2 regions of the Providencia manganoxydans genome follow, and region 1 is predicted to be linked to the other one. Evidence: predicted binding sites of a transcription regulator. Region 1 holds the regulator's gene; the other holds the start of a gene.

Region 1 (7,629 bases):
GACTATATTTCGTATAGATAAGTTTTTCTTTATTCTGAGTAGGGCTTGTCTTTTTTACTGATTTTGTTGTATTAGCTGTAGCTTTTAGTGTAGATATTTTTGTTTGAGAAAGGGGAATGGTTTTATTATCCTCTTCTAATGAGGGGGATATTGTATTTGCAAGTGTTAACGTAATGGTAGACGCTTTTTTTGTCTCCGTCATTGAAGAAATATCCGTCTGTATTCCTTGAGTCATTTTAGCTGGATTTTTTTGTTGTGCCACTGTAAATGGCTCAGTTTGTACAGCACGATCTTGTGTTATTGAGTTATCTGTTTTTTTATTTGTAGCTAATGAATGAGCAAGAAGAATACTAGGCGAATAGCGTGTTTTATTTATTATAGCGAGGTCAAGTGCTGATATTATTTTTGATTCTTCTACCTCTGATAATTGTTCTATCATTTCTGATAGATTTTTTTTAATATTATTAAATTGATAGTTTGTTTTATTTGGAATGTCTTTGCTCAATAATTTAGCTTTCTCTATCAATTGGTTTGTTTTTGTCATAGATGGATATAAGCTTTTTTCTTGAACAACAGATTTTTTCTTCTCAGGGAAATCGTTTCTATTTGTGTTGGTGGTAGGAAATCTGGTTTTTTTTTCAAGTTGAGGTGAACCATTATCATAGTCGTCATTATCATTATTATATTTAGTTGCATATGGACAATATGATTTTGATATCGTCAATTTATTAATCTCTTCAGATATGTCAATATAATTCTCTGGCTGTACAGGTGCTATTGATAAACGTGTATCATTTTGATTTTGGGAAAGGTTGTTTTTATTCATTGAAATTGGGTTTTGAACTTTACCCAGATTTGATATAACAGAAGTATCCTTATAATCATAATCATTTTCTTCATCAGAAGAAAATGCATCATCACTCTCTATATCTCTTTCAAATTTTTTTTCATAAAAAGACGGATCGATAAAACCAGAATGGTTACCTATTTTATTTGATTCTGTCTGTATTTCAGCGGATTGCTGCGCCTCGGTAACTTTGGAATACTCGGTTTGTGTCTGCTTGGTGAAAGTGGCCAGTACCGCTTGCTTTTGTTCAAAGAGGACTTGAGCCGCTTTTTTCTGGCTTTCGGTCTGTTGCTGGGCCAGTTTAAGGGCTTCTTGGCTCGCTTGCAGCTGGATTTTCATCTGCTCCAGCGCGGCTTGTGCGTTATCAAAAGCTTGTTTGTGGGTTTGTACTTGTTTGGTGAAAGCGTCCAATTCCAATTGTTTTTGGTTAAGGAGCGTTTGAGCCATTTTAAGGTTTTCATTGGTCTGTTGCAGTTGTTTTTCAGTATCTCTTTGGATCTGCTTTTGAGTAGATAGCTCTGCTTCCTTCTGCTCCAAAGCATTATCAAGTGTTTGTTTGTCGGTTTGTGTCTGCTTAGTGAAAGCGTTCAGGGGTGTTTGATTTTGTTTTTCAGTAAAGATATCCCAGCTTATTTCATCAAAGGGATCATCATAATAGCTTTGGATATCTTCCATATCTGAGAATTCTTCATCAATATAAAAACTATTGACTGAATCAAGATCATCATCTTGGCCATCCATATCACTAAATGAGTCATTATCAAGATTTCTCTGTAATACGTTTAAATAGACATTATGATTATCTAATCCACTAATATAATGAGCTAATAATTCTGTTATATCTTGGCCTTCAATAGGGGAATTTAAGAAGTTTTTGGGAGATATTGTGATAATAACCTCAAAATTATCTATATTTATAATATAACGATGTCGAGTTTCCTTATTATGAGCACTGGTGAGATAATCTTCAATATTATTAAATATTGAAGAGAGCAATTTGGCGTCTTTATCTACACCTACCTGCATATTCTCTACTGGGTCTTTGTTGGGAGATTTATTTAAGGCCGAATTTTTCATCTGACTCTTGAAAGTGTTATCCGATAATCGTTTCCGAAGTGCTTCACTTAGCGCCAACGATGGTAGTGTGTTTCTATCGAGTGTACTGGGTCGGCTAGCATTTTTTGGAACAAGCATGAGTGAACTATCTGGTGTTTTCTCTACCACAGATAATTTTCCACTCTGGCTTGCCGTTCTGCTTGGGGAATAGGAAGAGAGGGACGTTTGAATTTCTTCTGCATACGTCAGTGTTCTTCCGTTAGTGATTGCTGGAGTTGATTCGGTTGTTTGAGAGGCGATTTGTTGTTGAGCAGGAGCACCTTTGTTAATTTGTGAAGTCACTTTGGGCTGGGAAGAGGTGTTTTGCTCAATCTTTTGAATTATTTCTTTTACATGACTCAATGTTGGATTGTCATTATAAGATGCTGTAGGTTCAGCTCGTGAGCTATCATCATTTAAAATAAAGTCATTACTCTGTTTTTCACGTTGTTGAGTATTAGCGAGTATGGGTAGAGTCATTTTATTTGCTTTATTTGAAATTAGACTCGGTTTTTTCTCGATGGACTGTTTTGCTCGGTCAGTGTTGTTTTCTTTGTTTGAAGAAAAAGGCGCTATGTGAGTCTTTTGTTCAACCTCCTGAAGAGCGGGAGGAGTGTGCAACATCAAAGGCGCTGATTGAGATAAAGTATCAGATCCTAAGGTCGCTTCTGGCGGAACTCTTCCAACTTGTACGGGGTTAGCTTTTTTTTTCGTGTTAGGCGTTTCGTTTAGAGTACTCTTACTTCCTTGATTTTCATCATGTTTAGTGGGTAAGGTATGCTTAGTTTGTTTTGATAATAAATCATTTGCGTCAACCTCATCTGGGTTATGCTGTATCTCGATCCGTTGTTCTGTTTGGGTTGCGATATTTTTTGTCATAGGAGAAGCAAGTTCTATTTGTGTTACTTTATCTATTTTGCCTGAACAATTATTATCGTTATTAATTAATGTATTGGTTGTCGATGAAGTCGAACTTAATTTTTTAGCATTAGCACTCTTTGTTTTATAGTTTATATTTATCGTTAAATTGATATTGGCAACGTTTTTTATATTATAAACAATGTTATTTACCATTTTCCCTATTTCAACAAAGTTCATTTCATTCAGAGTATCATTAAGTGTTCTTTGATTGATGAAAGATGGTTTATTAATTGTTATCGTGAGCTCGACCATAAATTAAAAATTCCTTAAACAATAAATTAAGTGATTGTTTTTAATATTATGTGACTGATAATTATTTAAATATAAAGAAACGCGGCTAGACGATAACGAGTATCGCAAAATGATTGCAACAGAAAGTGATAGGATATTGATACAATTAGAGGCAAAAAATAACCCTGCATCACAAGGATAGAGGGTTATTTTAAATGTTAGCGAGTTCCGTAGACGACAATCGTTTTGCCGTGCGCAGAGATCAAGTTTTGATCTTCTAGCATCTTCAAGATACGGCCAACAGTTTCACGCGAACAGCCAACAATTTGACCAATTTCTTGGCGTGTAATTTTGATTTGCATACCATCCGGATGGGTCATTGCATCTGGTTGTTTTGCTAAATTAAGTAGTGTTTGAGCAATACGGCCTGTCACATCTAAGAATGCGAGGTTACCCACTTTTTCTGATGTGGTTTGTAGGCGGCTTGCCATTTGCGCAGAAAGACGCATAAGAATGTCAGGATTAACCTGAATAAGTTGACGGAATTTTTTGTAAGAAATTTCAGCGACTTCACAGGCGCTTTTTGCTCTTACCCAGGCAGAACGTTCTTGCCCTTCTTCAAATAACCCTAGTTCACCAATGAAATCTCCCTGATTTAAATAGGAGAGGATCATTTCTTTGCCTTCTTCATCTTTGATTAAAACAGCCACTGAACCTTTAACGATGTAGTAAAGAGTCTCTGCTTTTTCACCCTGATGGATCAGTGTGCTCTTGGATGGATACTTATGAATATGGCAGTGTGACAAAAACCATTCAAGAGTAGGGTCTGTTTGTGGCTTGCCGAGAACCATTAGCGTTATCCTCTGTATGTTAATACAGCCTCCGGTCAACCATAACCAGAAAGCTGGTTTTTAAAGTCACTATCTTAGCATATTAACCATAATGTAAGTTAATACCAGTACTATAATATACTCATCATGCTTCAAGTTGCCGCGTTGTTGATTACGTTTACTTGCACTAGCGACATAGTTTTCTATGCTCTTCGCGATTTGTTCACTTATTGCCTAGCTGCATCTCGAATCATTTAGAGTGTATAATCAATTGAAACCCTGAGTTTTGATCTTGCTCCTATCAGGTGATAGTTTGTTTGTAACATAATAAACCTAGAAAGTCTCGGCTTTATCGCTTCAGCTACTTAAAGTGTCGATTCGATTGAAAGCATTTATGTAACAATGTTATCTTTTATACAAATTTTTTCTAGGGGAATAAATAATGGAAGCGAGAGTTAAGTGGGTTGAAGGACTTTCTTTTTTAGGTGAGTCCGCCTCTGGTCATCAAGTAATGATGGATGGTAATTCAGGTGATAAAGCACCTAGCCCAATGGAAATGGTATTGATGGCAGTAGGTGGATGCAGCTCAGTGGATGTGGTATCTATTTTACAAAAAGGCCGTAATAACGTTAGTGGTTGTGAAGTTAAATTAACCTCACAGCGTCGTGATGAGGCTCCTCGTTATTTCACTCATATTAATTTGCATTTTATTGTAACAGGCACTGATTTAACGGAAAAAGTGGTTGAACGTGCAGTTCAACTTTCGGCTGAGAAATATTGCTCGGTATCTTTGATGTTAGAAAAAGCTGTGAAAGTTACTCATAGTTTTGAAATTAAAACTCAATAATTTTTTATTATATATATTATTTTTTTAATTATGATGCTTATTAATTTAAAATAAGCATCATGTATTAACTATTAATCGTGTTTTTGTTTAATTAACTTCTCAACAATAGGGGTCATGATTAACTCCATTGCTAACCCTAATTTCCCTCCCGGCACAACAATAGTATTCATAGCTGAAATAAATGAACCGCTTAACATGGAAAGTAAATAAGGAAAATCAATTTGTTCGAGCCCTCTAAAACGGATAACAATAAAACTTTCATCTTGTGATGGTATCGCTTTAGCAGAGAAAGGGTTTGAGGTATCTACGGTTGGTACACGTTGGAAATTAATATGAGTTCGTGAGAATTGTGGGGTTATATAATTAATATAATCACCCATTGAGCGAACTACCGAGTCCATCACTGCTTCTCGTGAATGCCCTCGTTCTGTGGTGTCTCGGATCAGCTTCTGGATCCATTCAAGGTTAACGATAGGCACAACCCCAACCAGTAAATCAACATGGCGAGCAACATTGTTTTCAGGTGTGACAACACCGCCATGTAACCCTTCATAGAATAAAATATCACTATTAGGTGGTAGGGGTTCCCATGGCGTAAAGGTACCCGGCTGTAAGCCATAGGGAACAGCTTCATCGTAGGTATGAAGGTATTTACGTGATTTACCACTACCCTGTTGGCTGTATTCTAAAAGCGTCTGCTCTAACAGGGAGAAGTCATTTGCTTCAGGGCCGAAATAGCTGATATGGCGGCCTTGTTCTCTGGCTTTTCTAATTGCCATATCCATTTCAGGGCGAGTATAACGATGAAAACTATCACCTTCTAAAGTTGCAGGTTGGATATTTAATTGATGGAATATTTTACGAAATGCTTGGCTGGTCGAAGTGGTTCCTGCACCACTAGACCCAGTGATTGCAATAATTGGATGTTTTTTGGACATCATGGACTCCCTGTGTTGCGCTTGCGTCCATGCTAAACCGAGCCATGAGCGAAACGGGGTTACGGGCGAAACTGACTGTTAGGCATAAAATTAACAGATTCATGCAACTCTGACCAGACTAGCACAATCTCTCCGGATGCCAATTGGCGTTTCACATCATCAACTTTTTGCTGTAATGACTTTTCGTGTTCCCCATAATCGGTTCCTTCACGTAATACATAGGACTCGATTAGGTTTTCCAATGTATCTGGATCTAAATCTTTCCAAGGGATAATCATGATTTTGTATTGCCTAAATAAGACGCTAACCACTGCGGAATACGTTTTTCTAACCACATTTCTGGTTTTCTCAATGTGCCACTAACGAAACCGACATGCCCCCCATGTTCTGTCATTTGATATTCAATATTGGCAGGTAAATGCGCTAAATCAGGAACAACTTCTGGCGCCATAAAAGGGTCATCTTTAGCGTGAATAATCAGGGTAGGCTTAGTAATGCGTGGTAATCGAGGAAGAGCACTACACTTTTGATAATAGTCTGTAGCATCTTCGAAACCATGGATCCTTGCTGTGATCACATCATCAAACTCACGGATCCGTTTTAGTTGTTTTAATTGCAACAAATTAAGAGGTAATGAACCAGGGTAGCGCACCAGCTTACGGGTAGCATTACGCTTTAAACCATTAAGCAAATAACGTTGATAAAACTGCGAGAACCCTTTTTCCATTCGTATAGAGCATGGCTCTAACATTAATGGAGCTGATACCACGACACCTGCATCGATATCTGCATTTTCACCACTTTCAGCTAAATAGCAGGCAAGCATATTACCACCGAGAGAATAGCCCACCGCGCCAGTTGGCACATCCCCCCAAGTTTGTTTTAACCAATGCAAGAAGTAACGTGCATCACTGGTTTCACCCGAGTGATAGATACGTTTTTGACGATTGGGCTCACCGCTACAACCACGAAAGTGCATGACGACCCCTAACCAACCTTGGTTTTGGGCACTTTCAAGCATGCCATGAGCGTAGGGGCTTTTAAAATTACCTTCTAAGCCATGAAAAATGACTAAACGCGGCTTATGACAAGCCTGCTCAGGAGGTTCGCTCCAAGCAAGGTCAATAAAGTCACCATCAGGTAACTCAAGCCGTTGCCAAATGGGTTTAATTTTCGGGGTCCGCCGAAAAATTCTTGGCAATAACGTTTGAAGATGTGGATTTTTAGCCCAATTAATGGGGCGAAAGTTTTCTGACATAGCCTTATTTAATTTCTTAATACCCTTGTGGGTCACATAACATACTGTTATTTTTTTGTGATGCAAGTGCGCTAATTTTGGGGGATAGATTATAAATGAGTCTGGGGCTAGTTTTTTCTCTTTTTACGTTTCTATTCATTGCAGCAGTTACACCTGGCCCTAATAATATGTTATTGACCTCCAGTACCGCAAATTATGGTTTCCGACGCAGTATCCCCTTATTACTGGGGATAATGCTTGGGATGCAGTCAATACTTTACTTATCTGCGTTTGGCGTTGCTGCGCTTTTATTGCTATATCCCGCATTGCACATTGCTATGAAAGTGGCTGGTAGCCTCTATTTACTGTGGTTAGCATGGAAAACAGCAACCGCAAATTATGAGCCATTGAAAACAGAAAGTGCTGCTGCGAAAAATATAAAGTGGTATCAAGGTGGTTTGTTACAATTTTTAAATCCAAAAGCATGGTTAATGGGATTGGGGGCTGTTGGAAGTTATAGTTTACCCGGAGATCTATTTGCCCAGTCTATTATCGTGATGAGTATTGCTGTAGTGACAGTTAATTTAATAGCTGGATTGATTTGGATGGCTGGTGGGTCATTAATTGGCTATTTTTTACGGGGCCGTCATGCGTGGTTTATTTTTAATTTAGTGATGGGGCTG
Region 2 (7,629 bases), 1.8 Mb from region 1:
CTAATATTATCTCCATTGCTTAAAGTGTTTTTATTTACTATCCCTATTTTCGGGGTTATATGTAAAGTGTTTATATCCCAATCTAAGAGTTTAGCTTCACGAAGCCCCGCTTTTACATCATCTTCACCGTAGAATGATGATTTATTTTGCATATTTGAATAGCCAAGCTCAAGTTCACCTTCTAAACTATAGTTTTTATTTATGCTGTATGTTAATTGTGGAGATGTAGTCAGATTTAAGATATCCCAACGGGAACGAAGGCTATTTGATGAATCAATATCTATGACTTCTGATTTTACTTTAAGATAATTTCCTCGTATTTGAATATTGAAAGCGTAATCGCCATCAGTATAAATATTTTTGAAGGTATAGGGTAATGAATACTTACTGTAATCAAGGCCGTCTGAGTATAATGTTGAAGCGCTAATGTCATTTGTTGAAGACAAAGCAATAAGTTTAGCGTAACCCGCTGTTAAAGCTTTATCACTGAGCGCGTCTGGTGAAAACAAGGCAACAAAAGGAGAAAAGTAAGTCAATAGAAAGCGTTTCATTGTAGTACCAGTATGAGCTAATTTTTGATTATTAGACTCGATATTATAATCTTTTACAGTTGAAATTATATAATAAGTATCAGAGTAAATATGTTTTTAACACCCGCTTAAGTAGAATTATAAGTTTTACTGTCTATTTTGTAAGGTGAGACTATTAAAACCAATAGGGCTTGTTGTTAGCATGTTTTACTTAAGTTACTAAAAAGAAAAATAATTGTTATTGATTGTTATCTGTTTTTTGGTGTGTGTCAGCAGACAAGTGTACATGAGACTGTCGATTAATTAGTAAATTTATTAATAATAATATTCTTGATTCAAACGTTTAAATTAGTTTGTTTATAGAAATTAATACATCGTTAATTAGCTTTAACATGATTTTTTAACTAATTAGTTCTGTTTTTATATATTGATTTAATATCATATTATCATAATTAAATATTATGGTTGTTTTTTTAGTCTTAAATAATTAAAGAACAAAAAATGCTAGAACAATTTTTTATTTGGGATTATCTTATGTTGATAAGTAATCCCAAGTTATTTTTATTTAAAATTAGGAGGCTTTATGCCATTACCAGAGCGTTTAAAACCAATAAAAATTAACCGTTCAATTATGAAGGATAAGCTTGATTTACTCGAGCAAATTACGATTAAGATTGACAGTGGTGCTAAAGAAGATAATACAGAACTTAATCTGATGATGAAAAACTGGAACATCCAAACAGCTAAAATTTATGAGTTTTCAGATTTTCGTGATTATAATTCATGGACAAGCGCTAAAGAGTTTACAAAGATGGCATTTAATCAAACTAAATATATAGACGACCTTACCTATGAGGAATTGATCGCTATTATTGAGTTTATATGTAACGCGGAAGGGAATGAATCTGAACAATCGTACGCTCTTGATTTACTTGAGATGAATTTTGATGCTAATCCATCAGATTTAATATATTGGCCTAATGAGTGGTTTAATGACGAAGATGTCGATGATTTATCATTTGAAGAGGTTGCCGCTTATCTTATGCATAGGTCTCAGCGGATATTGCCAGATTCACCTAAAATCATATTAAGATATCCTATCCCTGAAAAAATTGATGGCTAATGATTATTAAACGGTGAATTACGACATTTCACCGTTAATCTTTATATTTGCTGTGTTGTTTTTAGAAGCTTTCAAAGCTTGATTGTTTTTATGCCAATCATAGTCGCCTGTCCACCCACACTAACACGACTAATTTCATTTTCTTTCGTATCTATGATGACTTGGATTAAAGAGGAACAGGTCATAGCTCGACCCTGTTCAAATTGAAAATGTGTTTCTTTGGGGAAAACATTTTTAACGAGGTAGCATCCTAAAGCGCCACTAGCACTACCAGTTGCAGACTCTTCATCTATACCGTATAGCGGTGCAAAGTTTCGACAATGTGCGGTGATGGATGGATCATCGCTTAATTCAAATACATGAAAACCGATAGTATTAAACTCACGGCTTAGCTTTGCGAGTGCCTTAAAATTAGGTTGTAGTGTATCCAATTGGCCCGTTTGTATTGGGACGATAATATCAGGTAACCCCGTTGAGATAATGCTTACAGGTAAATTGGTTTCTGTAATGACATTTGGGTGCATTCCGAAAGCCGCCGCAACATCTTTTATATCAGGTCCTTGCCGCATGATAGGTAAGGTTTGTTCCATGACGATATTATTAGGTGTAATGACGACATTGAGAATACCTGCTTTCGTTTTTTGCTTGTAATTACCTGAGTTAAGTAAATTGAGTGAGTTTAGAGTAAAGAAAACAGCTAAAGTTGCGTGTCCACAAAAATCGACTTCGCCTTCAGAGGTAAAAAACTCTACGTTGAAATCGGTATCTTCGCCTGAATAAACAAATGCGGTTTCAGAGAAACCAACTTGACGAGCGATCGCTGTTTTTTGTTCGATACTTAGTTTAGGTGGATAAAGAACAACTCCTGCGGGATTACCTCCGGAATTATTACGGGTGAATGAGTTGACAAGATGAACTTTGATTTCATTTTCAGCTAAGTGTGTTAGCGCATTTGGCATCGTTTGTTCTCATATTATGCCTCGATATTGTTTAATGGATATGCAAGGCCGATTGTGGGTGATAGAACAGAATATTTCATCGTTCGGATGATTACTAAAGCCTTTCTATCATTTTTTGAATGGAAAATCACTCTATAACCTAGGCAATCCATATTTTGCACTATATAAAATGCTATATATATCAAACTGATGTAAGATAGGGTGCTTGTTAGATTGTCTAATAAGACGGCTTTATTGACTAGCTGTATTTTAGTCATATCAGATTTTGATAGTGCTGAATTTTTAATTTTAAATTGGAAAGGTGGTCATTTAGAATGTGTAATTGCTGTTCCAGATACTCATAATGTTTAATCAGTAACTCCATTCTTTGTTGCGCTGTTTTATCGCCTAATTCTCTTAAATTTGCATATTGTTTGATCTCTTTTAATGGCATTCCTGTTTCTTTCAAACGAATAATAAATTTCATCCATTCAACATCATGATTGGAATAGAAACGATGATTATTATTTTGTCTCGCAGGATTTAATATACCTTCTTTTTCATAGTAGCGTAGCGTGTATATGCTAAAACCTGTTAACTCTGAAAATTCGCTAATAGTATAGTTCATTTATTTTCCAAAAAGTGTTGACCTAGAGTTAGCTCTATCCCCTATCGTTTAGTGACTTTATCAAAAGGAGGTAATATGAAACAACAACATTATGCAGTGATAACGGGGGCTAGCTCAGGAATCGGTCGTTCAATCGCTAAGGCATTCGCGAAGAAAGGAATGAATATTATTGCCGTTGCTCGCAGAGATAACTTATTGGTTAAATTAAAGGATGAGATTGCGGGTATAAACCCAGATATTAAGGTGATAGTTAAAAAGTGTGATTTATCGTCGACGGAACAAGCGATAGCATTTTATCATTCGCTAACTCACTACCAAGTACAGGTATGGGTGAATAATGCAGGAATGGGATATTACGGCTCAGTTTCAAGCCAACCGGTTGATAAAATCCAAACAATGCTTAATTTGAATATCCAATCGCTGGTTATTTTATCGAGTTTATATATCAATGATTATCGTGATATTGCAGATACTCAGTTAATCAATATTAGCTCAGCAGGAGGGTATACGATTGTACCAAATGCTGTGACTTATTGTGCCTCAAAGTTCTTTGTCAGCAGTTTTACTGAAGGTTTAGCGAGAGAGCTTATTGCCGAAGGCGCTCAATTAAGGGCTAAAGTTTTAGCACCAGCAGCAACAAAAACCGAGTTTGGTCAAGTCGCTAACAATGTGGAACACTATGATTATGATGTTTCATTTGGTACATATCATACCAGTGAACAATTGGCTGAGTTTGCCATGGCGCTATATGACTCAGACAGTATGACGGGGTATGTCGATAGGGAAAGTTTTAATTTCCAATTAGTGGATGGCAAAATGCTGAATGCGTATAACAGCAAATTTAATCAGAAATCATAACAACCTCAAATATCGCCTGAATAATGAATCAGGCGATATTTACTGTTTTTTATCCAAATAAGAATGTCTCTTTTGGTGATTAAAAAAGTATTATCTATTAAGTGGTTAATATCAATGAAGTTGGGTGTTCATTGTATTATAGTGGAACCATTATCATGAAAATGAAAAACAATGGAAAAGGTATAACCCCTATGAAATATCAAGATGTCACTAAAACTCCAGGAGAGAATTCATATTTCCTCGTTTTTAATATTGTTGATAAACAAAAGCACCGTGATCAGTTGGTCTCGTTTTGTAATAATTTATCCGGTCTAATTCGCAGCATGAGAACGCGTTTCCCCGCACTTGAAACTAGCTGTGTGATGGGATTTGGTGCCGATGCATGGGAAAGTTTATTTCCTCAATTGGCTAAGCCACAACAACTTACTCCTTTTAAAGAAATAAAAGGTAGCCGTCATACGGCTGTTTCCACACCGGGAGATTTATTTTTCCATATTCGGGCGTTAAATGTTTCTGCTTGTTATGAATTAGCTTCCATTATTAGTCAGCAGCTCGCTGGTATGGTGACACATGTCGATGAAGTACATGGATTCCGCTATATGGATGGGCGCTCGATCATAGGTTTTGTTGATGGCACCGAGAACCCTGAAATGGAAGATGAGCGTGTCGATTATGCTGTTATTGGTGATGAAGATGAACAATTTGCAGGTGGTAGTTATGCATTTGTTCAAAAATATATTCATGATATGAGCGCATGGCAAAGTTTGAGTGTAGAAGAACAAGAGAAAGTAATTGGTCGCCATAAATTTAATGATGTGGAATTGACTGATGAACAAAAAATACCGAGCTCGCACAATGTTGTGACTAATATTAAAGATGAAAATGGTGATGATTTAAAAATTGTTCGCGCCAATATGCCATTTTCTAATCCTTCTAAAAATGAATACGGTACTTACTTTATTGGTTATGCAAGGTATTTTTCAACGACGCTTCGTATGTTGGAAAGCATGTTTCTTGGCAGTGAAAATGGTGCCACCGATGAGTTGTTAAAATACAGTACCGCTGTTACAGGGACACTATTCTTTGTTCCATCACCATCAATGTTAGATGATATTGAATAAGCCATATTTATTTTGTTCTGAGGTTATTTGTTAACCTCAGAACCCATTTAACAGGGATTCAACTATTACCGCTCTGAATAATTCGAGGGGGAGCTAGGTAATAAGCGAACAGATCGCTAGGAGCCTAGAAAACTAGACGACGGGTGAGGGTAAAAGTCGTTAAGAACGTTGCAACTTGCATTATAACTCGTCTGATTTAAACCCCAATGGTAACTCGTGACATTTCTCACATTCCTTCATCTCAACTGAACTTTTAGCCGCTTTTTTCTCGCATATATTGCGTTTATCGTCTTTATTAAAGTTTATAAGTAAATGTTATCAATTTGTAACCGTTAAATAAAGAGCGATATAAATAATAAGAAGAGGGAAACGAATGGACTTGATTACGACATGGTTAGGTGAGTTAAATGGTATTGTATGGGGCGTTCCAATGCTCATTGGGATCCTCGGTGTTGGCATTTATATGCAGATCCGATTAGCCTTTTTACCTATTCGTAAGCTGGGGACTGGCTTTAAATTACTTTTCCAAAAAAATGGAGAACGAGGTGAAGGGCAGATTTCACCATTTAATGCCTTGATGACTGCTTTGTCGGCAACAATAGGCACAGGAAATATTGCTGGTGTTGCGACTGCGGTCGTGATGGGGGGACCAGGTGCGCTGTTTTGGATGTGGATCACGGCACTCGTTGGTATGGCGACTAAATATTCAGAAGCTGTACTTGCTGTGCGTTTTCGTGAAGTAGATAAATATGGCCAATATGTTGGTGGCCCTATGTATTACATCAAGAACGGTTTAGGACCTAAATGGGTTTGGTTGGGCACTTTATTTGCTTTTTTTGGTGCCTGTGCCAGTTTTGGTATCGGCAACACAGTGCAAGCTAACTCTGTCGCCGATGTGTTAGAGAGCAATTTTGGTCTACATAAATGGCTAACTGCTGGAGCGCTTGTTTTATTGGTTGGCGCTGTTTTAATTGGTGGATTACGTCGTATTTCTGATGTTGCAGGTAAGTTAGTCCCATTTATGACCGTTGCCTATTTTGGGGCTGGTTTATTGGTTTTAGGACTTAATTTTAGTGAGATCCCCACTGCATTTTCTTTAGTTGTAACTTCAGCATTTTCTCCTGTTGCTGCACAAGGTGGTTTTGCCGGAGCCGCGGTATGGGCTGCTATTCGTTTTGGGGTAGCTCGAGGCGTATTTTCGAATGAAGCAGGTTTAGGGAGCGCACCAATTGCGCATGCTGCTGCGAGAACACAAAACCCGATCCGCCAAGGGTTAATCGCGATGTTAGGTACCTTTATCGATACTATCATTGTCTGTTCTGTCACGGGGTTAACCATCATTATTACTGGTGGTTGGCTAACGGCAGAAACCGGTGCAACATTGACGGCATCATCTTTCCAATCAGCAATACCCGGTGGTAATTATATTGTCGCGATTGCGTTAGCTATTTTTGCATTTACGACCATTTTAGGGTGGAGCTTTTATGGTGAAAAATGTGTTCAATATCTATTTGGTTTAAGGGCGATTAAGGTATTTAGAGTGTTGTGGTTGATTGCTTTACCTATCGGCGCGACGCAGTCACTGGATTTTGTTTGGTTGTTAGCTGACACCTTGAATGCCATGATGGCGATCCCGAATCTTATTGCATTGTTAATGCTAAGTCCTGTTGTATATCGACTGACTCGTGATCATATTAAAGATGTCAACGCTGATAGTATTGATATGGCAAACAAGCTATATGAGAAGTAAATAGTTAGACGAAGCTTCATAGGATTATGGAGCTTTGTTTATTTACCAAAAATAGTTCCACATGAATAATTAATCATCGGAAAATTTTGCAATTGATTGGGCAACATGTTTTTATAGAGACAATACCCTGATTTTATAAGTAAATATTGCTCACGATTTTGAATGTATGGAGCCATAATGATAAAAAAAGCGTTTACCATCACACTGCTTCTTGCTGTATGTTTTCCGGTCTTTGCGATGAAAGAGTATCAGCTTCAATGCCCTGAAGGGGAAAAAATGACGATACTCCATACTAACTATTTGATCTCAACATTGAAGAGAGGCTCACTCTTTATTCTTTCTCACCCAGCTATTCGTCATAGCGATAATAATGTTAAGTATAAAATTTACAATTTCCTAAATGGAGAGTCATTAGTCAAAACAACGGGGAATAACAAGCACTATTATTTTATTTATAAAAATGGTGATAGGGTAGAATGTAATAAGCTAAATGAAACCGAGCTAGAGATTACCAAACTACCCATTGTGCACAATATTGGTTAAATTATCGACACATTACAGTCACAGTGAACCATGAGAGCAATACACCATTGTTGCTTATTTTTTCTGTCTATAGCATTAAGTTACCCTAATTGGTGTGACAATGTGGCTTGAAGTTAGTGGCTCAATGATACTGGTGCA

Evidence for each region. The regulator CRP, encoded in region 1, controls carbon source genes, mostly activating them, when cyclic AMP is high. The targets are predictions, from matches to a motif close to ATGTGANNNNNNTCACAT.
Region 2: the regulator CRP is predicted to act here: its motif matches at 2,782-2,799, upstream of JI723_RS13475 (PhzF family phenazine biosynthesis protein).

What each region holds. Positions count from the first base shown of each region.
Region 1 covers NZ_CP067099.1:441,330-448,958, forward strand. The annotation lists gene JI723_RS01930 (HlyD family secretion protein) at 1-3,115, opposite strand, end outside; gene crp (cAMP-activated global transcriptional regulator CRP) at 3,313-3,945, opposite strand; gene JI723_RS01940 (OsmC family protein) at 4,367-4,771, shown strand; gene JI723_RS01945 (phosphoribulokinase) at 4,843-5,709, opposite strand; gene JI723_RS01950 (YheU family protein) at 5,769-5,987, opposite strand; gene JI723_RS01955 (hydrolase) at 5,984-6,967, opposite strand; gene JI723_RS01960 (LysE family translocator) at 7,063-7,629, shown strand, end outside.
Region 2 covers NZ_CP067099.1:2,988,867-2,996,495, reverse strand. The annotation lists gene JI723_RS13485 (hypothetical protein) at 1-551, opposite strand, end outside; gene JI723_RS13480 (hypothetical protein) at 1,114-1,653, shown strand; gene JI723_RS13475 (PhzF family phenazine biosynthesis protein) at 1,725-2,612, opposite strand; gene JI723_RS13470 (MerR family transcriptional regulator) at 2,866-3,219, opposite strand; gene JI723_RS13465 (SDR family NAD(P)-dependent oxidoreductase) at 3,295-4,077, shown strand; gene JI723_RS13460 (Dyp-type peroxidase) at 4,269-5,198, shown strand; gene JI723_RS13455 (alanine/glycine:cation symporter family protein) at 5,572-6,948, shown strand; gene JI723_RS13450 (hypothetical protein) at 7,126-7,491, shown strand.